One region of the Chryseobacterium shigense genome, then DNA from elsewhere that is predicted to be linked to it. Evidence: riboswitches for the same ligand, from Rfam matches in the RefSeq annotation. Region 1 holds a riboswitch; each other region holds the start of a gene.

Region 1 (5,240 bases):
TTATACAGGAACTATGACTGTTCCGTATACAGGCGGAAACGGAGGTGTTTATGCAGCACAGACTGTGGGACCTGTAAACGGACTCACTGCAACGCTTGCTGCCGGAAACTTTAATGTAGGATCAGGAATTCTAAGCTATACAGTATCCGGAATGCCTACTGCTTCCAGCCCTACACTTACCACTTTCCCGCTAAATATCGGAGGACAAACCTGTAGTGCAACAGTAGGAGCGGGTTCTGTAATTGCCCCTGGAGAATTGGTATATTATCATTCTTCAATCCCGCGTCAGACTTCATCATTTCTTTTAAGTCAGTTTCTTAATGATCTTCCTATAGTTAACAATACCTTCAGAGTTGATGCATATATCACTTCTCCTAATGCATTTGACTCCAGTAGTGCGAATACCAATTTTGATCCCCGTCTTTATAATATTACCGCGGCTAACGCAAAAGTGTGGGTGTCTGAAGTATCTACGCATACGGGAGATTCACGTGGGGCTAATTTATTAATCTTCCCTAATAATTATGCCCAGTTTGATGATGGAGTGTATCTTACATATGGAAGAAATGAGACCGTTACTTTTGACATTACAACGGCGGATAATAAATGGTATAGAGTTTATTACGCGTTGCGTATAGATAATAAATCTTTTGCAAGTGCAGGTAATGCCAATACTACTTCAGACTCTACTACTGCGGACAATACACTGGAAGTTTTTGTTTCCATTCAGAGGTTGTATTAAAAAGGATTTCAAGTAGGTTAAATTATTGATTGTCAGTTTTTAATCATAAATGTTGATTGGATTTAAGGATCGGCTTTAAAGCTGGTCCTTTTTCAAAAAAGAAATTGGGCAATAGATATTTAGGTTTTGGGAGAAAACAATAGATACAGGAAACCCCCATTAGACTAAAGTGTATGATAAAATTCAAAATAAAAGACTTGGAAGAGCAGGCAAATACAGGCTATACTTTACAATAGTTTCACTTAACAAACTTTTTCCATGAGATTTGATTTTAAAAACATTCACATCGGTGAATGTATAAAGACAAGAGCAGAAGAACTGGAAATTTCTGTATCCCGGATCTGTAAATTTCACAAAATTACAGAAGAAGAAATGTATGAAATGTTTGATACGAAAAGTCTGGATACGGAAACTCTTCTTAGATGGTGCAAGCTTCTGGAATATGATTTTTTCCGAATCTATGCCCAGCATCTTATTTTATTTGCTCCCGGAAACGGCTCATCGTTTAATCTTCCGGAAAATGGCAAACCCTCACTTCCGGAATTTAGGAAAAATGTTTACACTAGGCAGGTTGTGGATTTTATTCTGGAATTAATAAAGACAGGAGAAAAAACAAAACTTCAGATATTGGAAGAGTATAGGATTCCCAAAACTACACTTTATAAATGGATCAGTAAATACGATGAGACACAATGAAATTGATGCACCAGTATAATTACCTGCTGTATCAGAATAAAGAAGAAATTATGAAATTGCTTGGACAAGAATTTAATTTCTATCCTTCTGATAACTGGACATATACGCTGGAAACAGGAACATTCGGAAAGAAAACAATCCTGTTTTTATTCTTTGAAAATGATAAAGTCTCCAAAATTGAAATAAAAAAAATATATGGAAAGATCAGCACCGGATTATAAGAAAATATACACGGACATTATTTTTAGAAAATGCCCTGAGAAATACGGGCTTTGTGATTTTATTTTGCAGAAAGAAACTCTGTCCGTTTTAGACGTTATTAAATTAAATCAGCTGATTTTTGATGTTGAAGACCAGCAGATAGCTCAGTTTAACCAAAAACAAAGATCGTATGATGAAGCTTCGATTTTGGAAATCCTGGAATTTCAGGAGAGAAACGGGTATAATAATACAGAATTAGCGGATGAATTTAAATTAAGCAGAAACTCTGTAGCAAAATGGAAAAAAATATTCAAGAGCAAAGCCCAAACTAACTGAACTGCTATATGCAAATTTAAAAGGCTATTATAAGAAAGGAATGACATCGGAAGATGTCATTTTTTTTGCTTCTCAGTTTTTCATTTAATTATTAATAATGATAAATCTCATATTTATGGATTTCGCAATCTGTTAACTCCTTGCTGTGGCGGTGTTTTAGTTGAGAATTAAGTTAATTTTTGATAATGTATAATAAAAAATTTTAAAGTCTACTTGTTTTGTAGACTAATTGTTTTTAGATTTGCAGACATATTTCGATCGGCTTATAAAGAAAGATGGAGGGAACTGACCCTGTGAAATCTTAACAACCTGCCCCTGCGCAAGGTGTTACATTCAGCCTTTAAAGGAAAAATAAGCATTTGGTTTATCGTATTTTTCGATGCCCTTTGCTGACTTTTCTGCAAAGGGTTAGTTTTTTAATATATGATAAATAAAATTGATTATGATTAGTAAGAGTTTAATTGATTCCAAGGCTTGGATTCCTTCTGCCGCTGTATTTTTCTTAGGAATTATCAGTGCAAATGCCCAGGAAATAAAGCCGAAAAAAGATACAGTCAAAGAAAAGGAAATTGATGAGGTGGTAGTCATTGCTTACGGTAAAGCCAAAAGAACAAGCTATACAGGTTCCGTAGCCACTATTTCCAGCGAAAAAATCAACAACAGGCCCGTTACCAATATTACAAAAGCTCTCGAAGGGCAGGTTCCGGGAATTCAGGCGGTAAGTGCTTCAGGACAGCCTGGAGCAACGGCTTCAGTAAGAATAAGAGGAATTGGTTCCATTAGTGCTTCCAGTGACCCTCTGTATGTAGTGGATGGAATTCCTTTTGATGGGAATATCAATTCCATCAGTCCGAATGATATAGAATCCATAAGTGTTTTAAAAGACGCCACAGCAAGTTCATTATATGGTTCAAGAGGAGCTAACGGGATCATCATCATTACCACAAAATCCGGTAAAAAAGGAGAATCCAGGGTCAATTTCAATATCAGTCAGGGATTTTCTACCAGAGCCGTAAAAGATTATAAGCAGGTAAGTACCGATGAGTATTTCCAATTGTATTGGGAAGCATTGAGAAACGGTTACAAATCCGGGCAAATATCTTCCCAGCAGGCCGCACAGATGGCAAGCGACAACCTTGTGAATGCTCTGGGAATAAACCCTTACGGAGCCGGTTTCCCCAAACCTGTAGGAACAGACGGAAAACTTCTTCCGGGAGCAAAAGCTTTATGGAATGACGACTGGAGAGATATTCTTCAAAGGACGGCCTCCAGAAGCCAGGTAGATTTTGACATCAGCGGAGGCAGCGAAAAAAGCAATTATTTCTTCTCCTTAGGATACCTTGATGATAAAGGAATTGCCATAGAATCTGGATTTCAAAAGTTTTCCACCAGGCTAAAAATTAATTCTGAAGTTAAAAAATGGCTGAACGCCGGAGCCAATTTAAGTTACACCAACAGTATTCAGCAGGCACCGCCATCTTCAGATTCCAGAACAGACAATATCATCAATGCAGCCAGGGTAATACCTTCTTTCTACCCATATTATGAAAGAAATGCTGACGGAAGTTATGTGCTGGATTCAGAAGGAAACAGGATCTATGATTTCGGGAAATACAGACCCACAAGTGCATTGCAGAACCAAAATGCAGCTGCAACACTGCCTTTGGATAAAAACGAAAACAAAGAAGACAATTTTTCAGGAAAAGGATTTTTAGAATTTATCTTTCTTCCCGAACTGAGATTTAAAACCAGTTTTTCAGTTGATCTTGTAAATTACAACGGACATTACTATTCCAATCCGCTGATCGGGGAAGGAAGCGAAACAGGAGGTTCCGTAACGAAATCGAACAGCAGAACCCTTTCCTATACAACCAGTAATATTCTGACTTTTGACAAGAAGTTCGGAAAGCATCACCTAAGTGTTTTGGGAGGCCAGGAATTTTACAAATATGATTACCAGACGATATCCGGTTCCAGAAGCCAGTTTTCCCTTCCTTATTACTACGAGCCTGATGCTGCGGCGCTGCTGGGAAGCTTCAGTGGAAACAGAGATCAGTTTTCCTTATTAAGTTTCCTGGGAAGAGCAGAATATGATTTTAATAATACTTACTTTTTGTCAGTTTCCGGAAGAGCAGATGGTTCTTCAAGATTCTTTGCAGATAACAGATGGGGGAAATTCTGGTCAGTGGGAGCTTCATGGAAAGTCTCAAATGAAGATTTTATCAAAAACCTGAATGTTTTCAATCAACTGACATTGCGTGCAAGTTACGGTGGTCAGGGGAATGATAAATTAAGGAGACCCAACGGATCTTCTCTTTACTATGCTTACCAGGAATTGTACAGGTTTTATAATAACCTTGGCGAGCCGGGAACAGTTCTGGAAAAAGTGCAGACCAATGATGTGAAGTGGGAAACCAACCTTAATTTAAATGTAGGTCTTGAGTTTGCAATTCTGAATAACAGGGTAAAAGGTAACGTAGAATATTTCAAACGAAAGAGTCAGGATCTTCTGTTTAATATGCCGGTTGCCCCATCTCTGGGAATCAGTGATTTTCCTTTCAATATCGGGACAATACAGAATACCGGTTTTGAATTCTCATTATTCACAACACCAATCAAGAACGACGATTTCCAGTGGAATGTAGATGTGAACCTGAGTACTTTGACCAATAAAATTACAAAATTGCCTAAAGGATCTGTAATAACAGGAACAAAACGCCTTGAAGTAGGTGGTTCCATCTATGATTTCTTTATTCCTGAATGGATAGGCGTTGATCCTTCCAACGGAAAACCTTTATGGAGATACATTTACCAGGATACCAATGGAAATACGGTAGACGGAACCACTTCAGAGTATGCAAAAGCTACAAAAACAGTACAGGGATCTGCGCTGCCTAAAGTAACGGGAGGAGTTACCACAACTATTGCGTATAAAAACTTTGATTTTTCAGGATTGCTGACTTTCAGCATCGGAGGAAAGATCCTTGATACGGATTACACATCATTAATGTCCAACGGAAACGCCGGAGGACGCGCGTGGAGTGCAGAAATGCTGAACAGATGGACTCCGGAAAACCCGAACACAGATGTTCCGGCGCTAAGCACGACAACGAATAACTGGACTTCCACTTCTTCAAGATTTTTGTATTCCGGAACGTATGCAAGACTTAAAAACGTAAGCCTGGGCTATACACTCCCTTCCGATTATTTTGAAAAATTAGGACTAAAAAAATTCAGAATCTACGTTCAGGCAGAAAATCTTCTG
Region 2 (5,240 bases), on a different contig from region 1:
CATGATGATCTGTGCTACCTGATCCTTCGCAGAACTTACACTGTATCCGATGAAAGCGTAATCAAAGGCAGAAACCTTCAATTCATAATTGTCAAATATCGTAGGCTGGAGATCCGGGTTCCCGGTTACCTGGGTGTTTGGGCTTCCAAATATGACATTGTTCGGGTTCAGGGCAGAAATGCTTGGCAGAGTAATCTTTTTGTTGTAGTTCGCTGCCACATACACCTGATTAATCAGGCTATACTGTACACTGGCATTCGGAAAAAGCTTGAACTTATTGAAAGGTATTAAATCCCTTTCCAGAACAGCATTATCCTTTATCGTTCTTGTAATCCCGGAAATGTCATAATTTTCTGCTCTTGCTCCTAAAGTAAAATCAAATTTTTTCAGCTTTGCCTGAAATTCAAGATAAGTGGAAGCTGTCTGTCTCTGGTATTCCAGATTGGTAAGGCCTCTGGTTTCCGTATCATAATCCTGTCTTTCATATAACCCTCCCAAACTTACTTTTCCTCCATCCAGAAGTTTGATCGGTTGAGAATAATCTATTTTAAAGTTAGCAACCCTCATATCGGAATTATTGCTCAGTACATTTCCGAGAATATCTCTTGGCTGGGGTTCAAATGGCCCATAGAATGTTTTATCAAGGAACACATTATCCTGGCCGAACTTTGTATAAGCTTTTGTATATCCAAACTGGAAATCCAGTTTCTGAGATTTATCCGCAAAGCGTTTCTGGTAGGTCGCCACTGCTTCCTGTCTTATAGTGTTGGTGTGGGCAATATCTGAAGAAGTAAAATCATAATCTCTCAGGTAATAGCCTAATGGACTGTTATCCGGAGTCCTGTCTCCTATACCGTTGCTTAGGGTATAATTATCATTATTGTTGTGATAAATATCGTAGTTCAGCAATAGCCTATCCTGTCCAAGATCAAAGGTTACCCCTGCTTTTGCAAAGTAACCGCGTGCTATTCTGTCTGTATTATTATGCAGTAGGATATCCTGATCACCATTTAACATACTTTCACGGTAGTTCTGGCCTACGTTCAGCTGCCATCCGAATAATTTATTTCTTGCATTCAGATTTAAGGAATTAGTGGCTCTGCTTCTGAATTTATCGTAATTCGTAAATGAGTAATTGCCCGAATAAGTTGCGGTTAAATATTTATTGGCATTTTTATTCGTAATGATATTCATGATGGCGCCTCCTGAAGTAGCGGGGAATTCTGCGCCGGGCTGTGTGATCACTTCTATTCTGTCCACCGAGTTGGCAGGCATCCCTTCCAGGAAGGAATTTAATTCATTTGATGTAATATTTAAAGGTCTTCCGTTCAAATAAACGTCCAGCACTTTTCCCTGATACATCATTCCGGCAATATCAGTGGAGATCAGCCCCGGAAGCTTTTTTATACCTTCCAGAACATTACCGTTATTAAGCTGTGGCTGTTCGGAAAAATCAAAGATCGTACGATCTGCTTTCTGTTCAACGGCTTTTTTAGTTTTGGTAATGACAACACCTTCAATCTGTTTCTCCTTTTCCGTATTGGTACTGGTCTTTTCCTGTGAATAGGCAAAAAATGACCCCAGCAAGGATAGCGTCAATATAGTTTTTTTCATAATGTTTTTTTACTACTATTTCTGTTAGACGTAAAAAAAGGGAAATTGTTACGGTAGAATTTGCGAAAAGTTAAATTTTTTAGCAATTATTTTTTTATTTCCGAAATATTTATATCTTTGCCCTGTAATTATCAAGAATCTCATAGATGGGATAGCAACCTGCAAAAACAAGCAAGGTGCTGAAATAGATAAGCCGGTATGCCCGGAAAAAATGTTTATTCTCTATTTTTCCTCCCATCTTGAAATTTTTGTTTTAAAAAAATAAAATCAATGTTTAAAGACAAGGGAAATCACATTACCAATTTAAATTTTAGTTTCTCAGATCGTGAAGTGTCATTTTACTATTCTGACCTGTTTTCATGCCATTTCCATATGCGCATGTGTTGTTGTTTCTAGACATCTTTAAAAAATAATACCAACCATTCCGGCTTTTGACCGTAACCTTAAACATAAGGTTACAGGAAAATTATTGCCTGAAATCATACAATTAGTAATAAAAAAATAGAAAAAAACATGCATACTTTCAACAAAAAAATAATCATAGCATCAGCAACTTTTATTTCAGCATTTTACTTCGGGCAGACGGATTCTGCATCATCCAAAAAAATTGATGACGTAGTGATTCTGGGATCAAGAGGATCGGGGAGATCGCTTACGGAAACACCTGTTCCGGTAGATATTATCAATATTTCAAAGATTTTGAGACAAAGTCCTGTTAATAATATAAGCCAGGCCCTTAACTATGTAGTGCCTTCATTTTCCTCTACCTCACATACCGTTAATGACGGAACCGATTTTGTAGATCCTGCTCTTCTCAGGGGACTTGGTCCGGATCAGGTTTTGGTTTTGCTTAACGGAAAAAGAAGATACCAGTCGTCCCTGATCAATGTTACCCTGACTCCGGGAAGAGGTTCAGTAGGAACAGATCTTAATGCTATCCCTGCTTTTGCCTTAGATAAAATAGAAGTGCTGCGAGACGGAGCTTCTGCCCAGTATGGTTCCGATGCTATTGCCGGGGTCGTGAATTTAGGCCTTAAAAGAAGACTGGGGCTTTCAGGACAGGTGTTTTTAGGAGGATATGCTTCACCGGCAGCCAATAATTTTTCCGGTGGAGTAGATGGACAGACCATTTCTGCAGATCTGAATTACGGAGCAAAAATCGGTGATAAAGGGTTCGTCAATGTAACGGGATCAGTGCAGTATCGTGACCCGTATTCAAGGGCTGGCGTACGTCAGGGAGATATTTTTAACGCCTATAATGCCATTAATTACAGGGCACTACAAAATGGAGTGAATATAGACGGATTATATAAGAATATTACCAATACTTCTAATACACAGCAGATCATTAATACAGTGAAGCAATATGCATTGCAGGTTGATTATTTTTCACAGGATTTCAAGACCCAGATAGCAGGAGCGAACAGTATTATAGCACTGCAAGGCTTATTAAAACAGGATTTTACGGATCAGGAGCTTAAGTATAGAGGGTTGGAAAGAAAAGATTTCAGCTTGAGAGCAGGGCAGTCTAAATTGCAGTCGGCACAGCTTTTTTTCAACTCTGAAATCCCGGTGAATGAAGACTGGAAAGTATATTCTTTTGGAGGATATAGCTACCGTTTAGGAAATGCCGGAGGTTTTTACCGCTTGCCGAATACAGAAAGAAATATCAATGCTGTTACCCCGAACGGATATCTTCCGCAAATTGAAGCAACTGTGAATGATTATTCATTAGCCGGAGGAATCAAAGGAAAATGGAACGGCTGGAATGTGGATTTAAGCAATACGTTCGGGAAAAATGCCTTTAATTTTGGGGTAGTGAATACATTTAACGCATCCCTGGGTGATAATTCACCAAGAACTTTTGATGCTGGAGGGTCTGAATTTTTACAAAATACACTGAATCTGGATTTCTCTAAGAAGTATGATGTACTTCACGGTCTGAATGTAGCTTTTGGAGGGGAGTATCGTTATGAAAACTACAAAGTGAATGCAGGAAATGAAAACTCATATGTTTCCTATGATATCTATGGTCGCGTAGTGACAGCCTCTACTCCTGATAATGAAAAACCAACTGATTTTTTTAACAATATAAGACCGGCAGGGTCACAGGTGTTTCCGGGATTCAGTCCTGATAATGCGGTTTCCGGAAGCAGAAACAGTGTTGCGGCCTATGCAGATGTTGAAATTGAGCCAACTGATTGGTGGCTAGTGGAAGGAGCTGTACGTTTTGAAAATTATTCAGACTTCGGCTCTACTTTCAATTATAAACTGGCAACCAATGTAAAACTGGCTAAAAACTTTAACTGGAGAGGAGCTGTTTCCACAGGATTCAGAGCGCCTTCTCTGGCACAGATCTATTACAGTTCTACCTCTACACTGATCCAGAAAGGACAAACAACACAAGTGGGAACTTTCAGGAACAATTCTGAAGCGGCTCAGGCATTGGGAATACCAAAATTAAAACAGGAAACTTCGCAATCCTACAGCACGGGAATTACGTGGAAGATTCCATCTCTAAGTTTAGTGTTTACAGCGGATGCTTATTTAATAAAAATCAAGGACAGAGTAGTGCTTACTGATTTATTCTACCGTCCGGAAGGAAGTTTTGCACCGGGATCTGATCAGGCGGTTCTTCAGGGGGCATTCGACCTTGCAAGGGCCAGCGCTGCGAATTTCTTTGCCAATGCAGTGGATTCTCAGACAAAGGGGTTAGACATTACGATTTCCCAGAATTCAAGACTTTCGGAAGGAATTTCTCTGGAAAACAATCTGGGCCTTAACTTTAACCAGACGAGAAGAATCGGGGATATTCATGCCTCGCCTAAACTGGTAAGCCAGATCAATAATTATTTTTCAGAACCTAACAGAGTATATTTTGAGGAAGCTGTGCCGCGTATAAAAGCTACCCTTGCCAATACGCTGAGACTTGCAGCGCTTACTGTTTCCCTCAGAAATTCCTACTTTGGAAAAGTAACAGATGCTGATGTGCTGGATGCCAACTTTGACGGCGTTACCGAAAGCAGAGAACATTTTGTATTGAATGAACGTTTTGTGACAGATCTTTCCGTCGGTTATGATTTCAGCAAGAATATTTCGGCGACAATAGGAAGTAATAATATATTTAATGTACTGCCTTCCAAAAGTCCGAATATCAGTTCGTTAACGGCTGATAACCAGTTTGTGTATTCAAGGCAGGTTTCCCAGTATGGTATAGGAGGGCGTTTCCTTTTTGCCAGAGTGGAGTTTAAGTTTTAAAATAAAATGAGAAGCGGCTTCCAAAGGAAGCCGCTTCTCTATAATAATTTAATCTAACAATTAATTCTGTTGCTTTTTAATCAGATTAAGAGCAGAACCAGCTTTGAACCAATCAATCTGTTGATCGTTATAAGTATGGTTGGCTATAATAATATCTTTAGTTCCGTCAGCATGAACGAATTCTAAAGTCAGCTGCTTTCCTGGAGCGAATTGGTCAAGATCTAAGAAGTTAACCGTATCATCCTCCCGGATTTTATCATAATCAGCCTCATTAGCGAAAGTGATCCCAAGCATTCCTTGTTTTTTAAGGTTCGTTTCATGGATTCTCGCGAATGATTTCACCAATACCGCTTTTACACCAAGATGTC
Region 3 (5,240 bases), 120 kb from region 1:
GCTTATCCGTCTTTTGTTCATCTCAGAAAATATGAACTGATGGCATTGCAGAGTGAATTTATGTTGGGCGGAATCAAAAAGATCAGAAAACTGGGGCATACCATGGAGTTTGAGCAAATCAAGGAATATGTTCCGGGAGATGATATCAGAACCATCAACTGGAAAGCCACATCTAAAACAAACAGGTTGATGGTTAACCAGTTTCAGGACGAGAAATCTCAGCGTATCTTTATTCTGATTGATAAGGGAAGAACGATGAAGATGCCTTTCAACGGTCTCAGTCTGCTTGATTATTCTATCAATGCAGCAATGGCCCTGTCTCATATTATCCTCAAGAAAGGCGATCGGGCCGGAATGATGACCTTCTCTAAAAAAACGGAGAACAAAGTTGCTGCTGAAAATAAATCAGGACAGCTGAAAAAGATATCGGAAGCATTGTATAACATTAAAACCGACTTTTTTGAAAGTGATTTTAACCGCCTGTATCAGGATGTAAAATATTCTCTGAACCAGAGGAGCCTTGTTCTGCTTTTTACCAACTTTGAAACCCTTGACGGATTAAACAGGCAACTGAAATATCTCCGCGGTATTGCCAAAAACCATCTGTTGGTCGTTGTATTTTTTAAAAACTCAGAACTGCATACCCTTATCAACAAAAATCCTGAAAGTATGCAGGAAATCTATGATGAGATCATTGCTGAAAAATTTGAATTTGAAAAGAAACTGATCATTCAGGAACTGAGGAAATATGGTATCTATACGGTATACACTTTGCCTGAAAATTTAAATATTGACGTTATCAATAAATATCTTGAGATAAAAGCGCGGGGAATTTTATAATTTTGTATAATAAATCTAATGGTCTCCATCACGGCTAAACTGATTTTATATAAATGATACAATCAGTTACCATTCTGAAAGGAACTTAAAAATTTTACAATAAAATTCGAAAATGAAAATAACACTAAACAGAATAAACGAGGACTTTTTATTCGAATGTACCAATTCCCAAGGGAATTCAATTCTTTTGGACAACACTTCACAGCCAGGTGCTAAAGGAGTTTCTCCTATGGAAAGCGTACTGATGGCCGTAGCCGGATGCAGCGGAATAGATGTGGTCTCTATCCTGAAAAAACAGCGTCAGGAAATTACCGGCTTCCAGGCAGAAGTAGAAGGAGAAAGAATTCCTGTAGATGATGCAAAGCCATTTAAATCCATTAAAGTGAAGTTTCTTTTGGAAGGAAATATTGATCCTAAAAAAGCATTAAAGGCAGCTGAACTGTCTTTTGAAAAATATTGTTCCGTATCAAAAACTTTAGAACCGAATGTAGAAATCGGGTACGAAGTTCTGGTTAACGGAGAGAAAGTTTAAATCTTTTTTTAATTGATATGAAGAGTCCGGCCCAAATAGGCCGGACTCTTCATTTTATACAGTTAATCTCGGTTTCATAAGCTTGGCAACTGTTGCCGTCCATCCTGTCTGATGGGAAGCTCCTACGCCACGACCATTATCTCCGTGGAAATATTCAAAGAAAGTAATATAATCTTTAAAATGCTCATCATAATTGAATTTGGCATTGCCTCCGTTAAAAGGTCTTTGTCCATCTTCATCCTTTAAAAATAACGAACACAGTCTTCTGCTGATATTCTGCGCCACTTCATCAAGGTTCTTTTTCTCGCCGCTTCCGGTGGGGAATTCCACTTTTAAACTGTTGCCATAATAAAAATGAAAACGCTGTAAGCTTTCCACAATAAGGAAATTGATCGGGAACCAGATAGGTCCTCTCCAGTTGCTGTTGCCCCCGAACATACGGCTGTCACTTTCTGCAGGAGTATAATACACCACATTTTCAGTACCATGAACGGAGAATACGAAAGGATTTTCCTCATACACTTTAGACATTGCCCGGATTCCGTAAGAACTTAAAAATTCTTTTTCATCAAGCATTCTGTTTAAAACCTTTGTCAGTCTGTTCTTACGAAGGATACTCATCAGGTGTTTTCTGCCCTGTCCTTCCTCATCCCAGTGAGAAACCAGTTTTGTAAGTTCAGGCTTGTTTTTCAATACCCATTCCATTCTTGCCTGGAAATTGGGCATCTTTTCCAATAACTGATGGTCTACAATTTCTACAGCAAACATCGGGATCAGTCCTACGATACTTCTTAATTTCAAGGAAACACTTTCTCCGTTACCAAGCTGCAATACATCATAGAAAAAGCCGTCTTCCTCATTCCATAAACCTTCTTTGCCATCACCCAGGTTTTCCATCGCTTCCGCGATATAGAGGTAATGTTCGAAAAATTTAATGGCCATATCTTCGTATACCTGATAATACTGAGCAAGTTCCATAGCGATTCGCATCATATTAAGAGCGTACATTGCCATCCAGCTTGTTCCGTCAGCCTGCTCAAGATGCTGGCCGTCTTTCAGTTCCATATTGCGGTCAAAAGCCCCGATATTATCCAGACCAAGGAAACCCCCGCCAAAAATATTCTTGCCGTTTTTATCCTTCCTGTTTACCCACCATGTAAAATTCAGGAGGAGTTTCTGGAAGACTTTTTCAAGGAATAAAAGATCAGGCTTGCCGTTCTGTTTTTCATCAATTTTGAAAACACGGAAGCAGGACCACGCATGTACCGGTGGATTTACATCGCTCAGGTTCCATTCATAAGCAGGAAGCTGGCCATTCGGATGCATGTACCATTCCTTTGTTAAAAGCAGAAGCTGTCCTTTTGCAAATTCACCGTCAATAATGGAAAAAGGCACACAGTGAAATGCCAGATCCCATGTTGCATACCACGGATATTCCCATTTATCAGGCATAGAGATAATATCCTTATTGTGGAGATGGTTCCATTCTGTATTTCTTACATATTCATTGAAATTTCTCGGAGCTTCATGGTTGGGATCGCCTTTCAGCCATTTGCCCACATTATAATGATAGAACTGTTTATTCCACAGAAGCCCTGCGAATGCCTGCCGTTGCACATTTCTTTCATCCTCATTTGTGGTTTCGCTTTGGATCTCATTATAGAATTCATCTGTTTCTGCAGATCTTGCACTGAAAATTTCGTTGAACTTATCAAAAGGCTCATCCATCTCATCCGGGCACAGCCTGAAATCAAACGTTTTGGATTGTCCGGCTTCAATTATTTCGTCAATGATGAAAGCTGCTTTGGTTCCTCTTTTTTCCGGATTTACCGTATTGCTTTCATAAATAATATGATCGTTGATTCCGTCCTTAAAATAAGTATTTCCGGGATAAGGGGCTCCATATAATTTGGGAGTATTGGTCTCATTTTCGCAGAAAGCACTTTTTGCAGCAAGATTCCTTGAGTAGAATTTCTTAATCGAAATGCTGTCATGCTTAATGTCAATGCATCCATCGTATGAAGCATTCATTTCACCTTTATATGTGTTGTATCCCCATTTCCAGTTATTTCTGAACCATGCAGCCGGAGTGATAACGATAGGGGCATCCTGACGGCTTCTGTTATGAACAGTTACCCTTGCAAGAATATCGTTGTGATCAGCCTTACAGTATTCAATGAAAATATCGAAGTATTCATCATTGTCAAAAATTCCCGTATCAAACAGTTCATATTCAGGCTCCTTTTTGCTCCGTCTGCCATTTTCGGTAACAAGATCGTCATAAGGAAATGCATTGATAGGGTATTTATACACCATTTTCATATAACTATGGGTAGGTGTATTATCTAAATAGTAAAAAATCTCTTTGATATCCTCCCCGTGGTTACCCTGCGGATTGCTCAGTCCAAAAAAACGTTCTTTTACAATTTTATCTTTTTTATTCCAAAAGGAGAAGGCAAAACAGAGAATCTGCTTCACATCGGAAATTCCTGCGATTCCTTCTTCGCCCCATCGGTAGGTATAACTTTCTGCATTATTATGGTTGGCGTAATGCCAGGCATTTCCGTTCGGGCTGTAGTCTTCACGCACATTTCCCCATTGCCGGTTACTTACGTATGGTCCCCAGTTTTTCCATTTGGGATCTAGTAATCTTTCTTTTTCAACAGTCATATTTCATCACTTTTTCAGTACGAAGGTAGTTTTTTTGAAAAATAATTCCAATTCCTTTCATCTGAATAATTATTAATATATCCTTGAAATACTTATCAATAAAGCTTTTTTAAATATTAAAAATAATTTTTTTAAATATTAAAAGAAAAAACATATCTTTGCAGTGCGTTCATTCAAATATTGAAAATGTTATCAAGAAAGGTTGAGGGATTAGACCCTATGAAACCTTAGCAACCCTTTGTGCAAGCAGAGAAGGTGCTACGTTCTACCAATTTATATTGGACAGATAACTCACTGAAGTTCTTTTCAGCCATTTCCTGTGGCATTTTCAATTGTATTAAAATAATAGAATTGAAAACAGAACTAAACTATATTAATCTTTCGTATCAAACCGGTTCCCAAAAGGAATACAATATCCCGCTGACCTATCAGATCTTCGGGAAAGACCTGTTTTCAGCACCCGTTATACTGGTAAATCATGCTTTAACCGGGAACTCAAACGTTTCTGGAGAAAAAGGCTGGTGGAAAAAACTTATCGGGGAAAATCAGGTAATTGATACCAATATATATACAGTTCTGTGTTTCAATATTCCCGGAAACGGATATGATGATTTTTTAATTGATGAATACGAAGATTTCACCTCTTCAGATATTGCACAAATATTCCTGAAAGGTCTTGAAGCTTTACATATCAAAAATTTATACGCCATTATCGGAGGTTCCCTCGGAGGAGGAATTGCCTGGGAGATGCTTGCAAAACAGCCGCAACTCTCGGAGATATTTATTCCTATTGCCTGTGACCTTAAAACTCATGACTGGCTTCATGCACAGTGTCTTGTTCAGAAATTTCTGCTTAATGGAAACGATGAGCCTCTGCAGAAAGCAAGAATCCATGCTATGTTGTGTTACAGGACCCCTCAATCTTTAAATGACAGATTTCAAAACAGATACGATCAGAAGAATCAGAGGCTTGAGTCTGAAGACTGGTTGGTTTATCATGGAAATTCATTAAACGAAAGATTTAGTTTAAAATCTTACAAGCTGATGAATCATTTGCTCATGAATATCAATACCGAAGAAGAAAAACTGGAAAAAATCAGTTCCCGAATTCACCTTATCGCAGTAGATACAGATTTGTTTTTCCCTGCTTCAGAAATGCGAATGTGCTTTGAACAGCTGAAAGAGAAAAACAAAGAGG

What was found. Region 1 has a riboswitch for S-adenosylmethionine ahead of HNP36_RS13670 (SusC/RagA family TonB-linked outer membrane protein). Riboswitches for the same ligand answer to the same signal wherever they lie in the genome.
Region 2: it holds a riboswitch for S-adenosylmethionine, as region 1 does, so the genes downstream of both, HNP36_RS10310 (TonB-dependent receptor plug domain-containing protein) here and HNP36_RS13670 (SusC/RagA family TonB-linked outer membrane protein) in region 1, are expected to answer to the same signal.
Region 3: it holds a riboswitch for S-adenosylmethionine, as region 1 does, so the genes downstream of both, HNP36_RS14310 (alpha/beta fold hydrolase) here and HNP36_RS13670 (SusC/RagA family TonB-linked outer membrane protein) in region 1, are expected to answer to the same signal.

What each region holds. Positions count from the first base shown of each region.
Region 1 is NZ_JACHLC010000003.1:203,097-208,336, forward strand. It holds gene HNP36_RS13650 (hypothetical protein) at 1-742, shown strand, start outside; gene HNP36_RS13655 (transposase) at 1,001-1,438, shown strand; gene HNP36_RS13660 (hypothetical protein) at 1,435-1,659, shown strand; gene HNP36_RS13665 (helix-turn-helix domain-containing protein) at 1,634-1,975, shown strand; SAM riboswitch class I at 2,236-2,333, shown strand; gene HNP36_RS13670 (SusC/RagA family TonB-linked outer membrane protein) at 2,418-5,240, shown strand, end outside.
Region 2 is NZ_JACHLC010000002.1:102,424-107,663, reverse strand. It holds gene HNP36_RS10315 (outer membrane beta-barrel family protein) at 1-1,614, opposite strand, end outside; SAM-I-IV-variant riboswitch at 1,738-1,836, shown strand; gene HNP36_RS10310 (TonB-dependent receptor plug domain-containing protein) at 2,128-4,872, shown strand; gene HNP36_RS10305 (aconitate hydratase) at 4,933-5,240, opposite strand, start outside.
Region 3 is NZ_JACHLC010000003.1:321,992-327,231, forward strand. It holds gene HNP36_RS14295 (DUF58 domain-containing protein) at 1-840, shown strand, start outside; gene HNP36_RS14300 (OsmC family protein) at 953-1,372, shown strand; gene HNP36_RS14305 (MGH1-like glycoside hydrolase domain-containing protein) at 1,427-4,042, opposite strand; SAM riboswitch class I at 4,229-4,335, shown strand; gene HNP36_RS14310 (alpha/beta fold hydrolase) at 4,394-5,240, shown strand, end outside.